2 regions of the Xylanivirga thermophila genome follow, and region 1 is predicted to be linked to the other one. Evidence: riboswitches for the same ligand, from Rfam matches in the RefSeq annotation. Region 1 holds a riboswitch; the other holds the start of a gene.
What was found. A riboswitch is a leader RNA that binds a small molecule or an ion and turns the genes downstream of it on or off. The one in region 1 is predicted to bind S-adenosylmethionine.
Positions count from the first base shown of each region.

Region 1 (2,480 bases):
CTAATTTTTTTATGATTGCAGCTGGCCTTAGATCAAAATTTTTGTTTATAATTTCAACTATCTTATCATCTGAAATCTTGCCTGTGCCAAATGTATCCACCGTAATAGATACGGGCTTTGCAACACCTATTGCATATGCAAGCTGTATCTCACATTTGTCTGCTATACCTGCTGCTACAATATTCTTAGCAACATATCTAGCTGCATATGCAGCAGATCTATCTACCTTAGTAGGATCCTTACCTGAAAACGCACCGCCGCCATGCCTTGCATATCCACCATAGGTATCTACTATTATCTTTCGTCCAGTCAGACCTGAATCACCCTGGGGGCCACCAACTACAAACCTGCCAGTGGGGTTTATATAATATTTTGTATCATTATCTAAAAGCTCTGCTGGAACAACCGCTTTTATAACCTTTTCCATTATATCATTCTCCAGCATATCCCTATCCACTCGGGGGCTATGTTGGGTTGAGATTACCACCGTATCTACACGAATGGGCTTATCATCTTCATATTCCACAGTAACCTGTGATTTGCCATCAGGTCTTAGATAATCAAGCGCTCCATTTTTTCTTACCTTTGAAAGCTGCAATGTAAGCTTATGGGCAAGTGCTATGGCCATGGGCATATATTCAGGTGTTTCATTGCATGCATATCCAAACATCATACCCTGATCTCCAGCACCTGTAGCCTCATCATCCTGCATAGCACCCATCTTTGCTTCAAGTGCCTTGTTTACACCCATAGCAATATCAGGGGATTGCTCATCTATGGAAGTTATAACGGAACAGGTGCCTCCGTCAAATCCAAATTTCGCCCTAGTATAACCAATCTCGTCTACAGTCTGGCGCACTACCTTGGGAATATCTACATAACAATTCGTTGATATCTCTCCCATTACCAATACCATACCTGTGGTAACCGCTGTCTCACAGGCAACCCTCCCATAGGGATCCTGCTCCATTATGGCATCTAATATTGCATCTGATATTTGATCACACATCTTATCTGGATGTCCTTCTGTAACAGACTCAGAAGTAAATAGTCTTTTCATAAAAGCTCCTCCTCAAAAAAATATAAACTTGGGTACTGCAACCAGCATTCCTCAAAAGGGCATAAAAAAACCCTCAAATAAGGGTTTCTATAAAACAACCCTCATCTTTCAGGAAGGCTAATGCCATCCTGTGGGAATTGGCACCAAGTCAATAAGACTGGTTGCCGGGTGTCATCGGGCCCATCCCTCAACCTCTCTCGATAAGGAAATTATTCAAATTTTATGCCTTTACTATAGCATATTCTGACATAGGTGTCAATCAAAAAAAATAGACCCAGGTTTCGGGTCTATTTACTAAATACATGATTTCCTATAGATACTGCATAGACTGCACTTCTTTCCTTCATCCATCTTGATGTGGCTATTTTGGGATTATAATAAAATAAACATCCACCAGTAGGATCATTCCCCAATATGGCATCGAAAGCAGCCCTATAGCTCTCTTCGTCGGGCGGTAAATTGATCTGCCCGTCTATGACGCAAGTAAATGCGTTTTTTTGGTATACTACTTCCGTTAACGTATTGGGAAACAAAGGGGATTCTATCCTGTTTATCATAACTGCTCCAACCGATACCTTGCCTTTGTAGGATTCTCCACGGGCTTCACCATGTATTACATGGGCAAGTAAATGGATATCCTGTGCCTTTCAATCGGTAGTTGTGCATATTTCATCTATTTTTGACCCAATATAGTCCTGACCATCCCTTTGCTGTGCAAAGGCGACTGTTGGATTTATCATATATATAGTCAGGAGGCAACAGCAAAAAACTTTTTTCATGCAAAATCCCTCCTTACGAAATATAGTTTATCTTTTTGAGTGATAATAATACATAAAACTTCTGCCATTTTGTGATATAATTTGAATTAAAAAATCGGAGGTTTTTTATGAATATTGAAAAAGCAGATTTTATTATAAAAAATATACATATACTCACTATGGATGGAGAAAAAAGGCAATACAAAAACGGGGTAATTGCCATAACAGGTGATACCATAAGCTATATAGGGGATAATATGCCCCATATGGATGCAAAAAACATAATCGATGGTAAGGGTAAAATTGCCCTCCCCGGCCTTATAAATACCCACACCCACTCTGCCATGATAATATTTAGGGGCTATGGCAATGACCTTCCACTATGGGACTGGCTATCTAAAAAAATGTGGCCGCTAGAGGATCAGTTAACCGCCCAAGATGCATATTGGCTCTCACTCCTTGCTATGGCTGAGATGATACAAAGTGGCACCACCACATTTTCGGACATGTATATGTTCATGGATAAGACAGCGGAAGCCACCTCATCCTCCGGTATGAGGGCGGTACTTGCACGTGGGCTTCAAGGACCTGATGATAAATCAAATCTTCGTATGGAAGAAACCAAATCACTATATAAAGACTGGCATAATGGTGCAAATGGT
Region 1 covers NZ_RXHQ01000007.1:89,345-91,824, forward strand. The annotation lists gene metK (methionine adenosyltransferase) at 1-1,060, opposite strand, end outside; SAM riboswitch class I at 1,159-1,267, opposite strand; gene EJN67_RS05695 (cell wall hydrolase) at 1,348-1,695, opposite strand; gene EJN67_RS14370 (hypothetical protein) at 1,708-1,839, opposite strand; gene EJN67_RS05700 (amidohydrolase family protein) at 1,947-2,480, shown strand, end outside.

Region 2 (2,480 bases), on a different contig from region 1:
TATGATTTTGATGCAGCTAATGTATTGGCATTTTTAAAAACCTATGATCTTGATGAGCATTTTAAATTGAATATAGAAACAAACCATGCTACTTTGGCAGGTCATACAATGGAGCATGAACTAAGATATGCCAGAATAAACAATATGCTAGGCAGTGTAGACGCCAACCAAGGGGACCTACATCTCGGCTGGGATACGGATCAATTCCCCACTGATATATATATGACCACCTTGGCTATGTATGAAATACTAAAATCCGGTGGCTTTACCACAGGTGGTCTTAACTTTGATGCAAAGGTTAGAAGACCGTCATTTGAGCCAGCTGACCTATTCTATGCGCATATAGCAGGCATGGATGCATTTGCAAAGGGGCTAAAGATTGCATATAACATGATTGAAGACGGTAAATTCGATAAGTTTATAGAGGATAGGTATGGTAGCTATAGGGAAGGTATAGGGGCAGATATAGTATCTGGCAAGGTAGGGTTTAAAGAGCTTGAAAAGTATGCCCTGAATAATAATAGTATAACCAATACATCTGGTAGACAGGAAGTTTTAGAGGCTCTATTGAATCAATATATTGTAAAATAAATATAAATTAGGGGAACCTATATAGGTTCCCCTAAAATTTATCTAAAAAATCTGCTTGACAAATAGAAACAATCATAATACAATAAATACTAACATAAAAATGAATAGAAAAACTCTTATCGAGAGTGGCGGAGGGACTGGCCCAGTGAAGCCCGGCAACCTGTAAACACAAGGTGCTAAATCCAGCGGTATATGATACCGGGAGATGAGAAAGGGAAAATGCCTCTTTCTTGTGAAGAGGTTTTTTTAGTTTAAACCTCTATCATTTCAGAAGAGGTTTTTTTATTAATAAACTGTATTTTAAGTGCAATTATAAAGGGGTATAGTGATGATTACAATAAATAATTTATCGAAATATTTTGAAACGGATACCAATAAGATATGGGCGGTAAAGAATGTAGATCTCCATGTAAATAGGGGGGAAATACTAGGGGTAATCGGTTTAAGTGGTGCTGGCAAATCTACTTTTATAAGATGCCTAAACAGGCTGGAGGAACCGACGGAAGGGCAGATTATTATTGACGGGGTAGATATGACATCCCTTTCAAAAAAGGAATTGAGGGCAAAGCGCAAAGAAATAGGTATGATATTTCAGCATTTCAACCTATTGTTACAGAAGACGGTAGCTGAAAATATAGCCTTGCCCCTTGAACTGTCTGGCATGGCCCGTAATAAGATTGACTCAAGGGTGGATGAACTTTTAAAATATGTTGAATTAACCGATAAAAAAAATGCCTACCCCTCTCAGTTAAGCGGAGGACAAAAGCAAAGGGTTGCTATTGCAAGGGCTTTGGCCAACAATCCAAAGGTATTATTAAGTGATGAAGCCACATCAGCATTGGATCCTAAGACTACGAAGTCTATTTTAGAGCTCCTTAACAAGATACGCCATGAATTTGGATTGACTATAGTGATGATTACACACCAGATGGAAGTGGTAAAGGACATATGTGATCGGGTGGCCATAATCGAAAATGGGGAGATAATAGAGATAAATACTGTTGAAGAAATATTTAGGCATCCCCAGTCCAAAACTGCTAAGGAATTTATTAGTGACTTAAAGTTTAGCACTGAAGACGAATTTATAAAACCGGATGGTTGCAAAGGCAGGATAATCAGGCTTAATTATCTCGGTGAAAATGCGAAAAAGCCTATTATTTCTCAGATGGTTAAAAGATTTGATATAGATGTAAATATATTATCTGGAAATATCAATGAGATATTGACTACCAGTGCAGGACATTTGATCCTTGAACTCATAGGAGAAGGTGCAGAAATAGAAACTGCAATAGAGTATCTAAAAGATCAAAATGTAGATGTGGAGGTGATGTAAATGGCCGATTTGATCATTTCTTCCCTGCTCGAAACCCTATATATGGTATTTTTCTCCACTATTTTTTCTCTGGTGATAGGATTTCCATTGGGAGTATTGTTGGTAATAACTGAGAAGGGCAATATATGGGAAAAACCTACTCTAAATAGGATATTAAGTGGAGTGATAAATGTACTCCGTTCATTCCCGTTTTTAATACTCATGATATTGCTTTTCCCATTATCTAAGGTTATTGTTGGCAAAACCATTGGTACTACAGCCACTATAATACCGTTAGCTATTGCGGCAGCGCCTTTTGTTGCAAGGGTTATAGAGAGCTCATTAAAAGAGGTGGACAGGGGAGTAATAGAATTAGGCCTGTCTATGGGGGCAACCATTCCTAAGATAATATTCAAAATACTTATACCGGAGGCAATGCCTTCTTTGATTATGGGTATAACTCTGACCATAATAAATCTTATCGGATATTCCGCCATGGCCGGTGCCATTGGAGGCGGTGGACTAGGAGATCTAGCCATTAGATATGGTTTATATAGATTTGAGAAGGATATAATGA
Region 2 covers NZ_RXHQ01000020.1:17,362-19,841, forward strand. The annotation lists gene xylA (xylose isomerase) at 1-591, shown strand, start outside; SAM riboswitch class I at 705-803, shown strand; gene EJN67_RS09485 (methionine ABC transporter ATP-binding protein) at 920-1,924, shown strand; gene EJN67_RS09490 (methionine ABC transporter permease) at 1,925-2,480, shown strand, end outside.
Region 2: it holds a riboswitch for S-adenosylmethionine, as region 1 does, so the genes downstream of both, EJN67_RS09485 (methionine ABC transporter ATP-binding protein) here and metK (methionine adenosyltransferase) in region 1, are expected to answer to the same signal.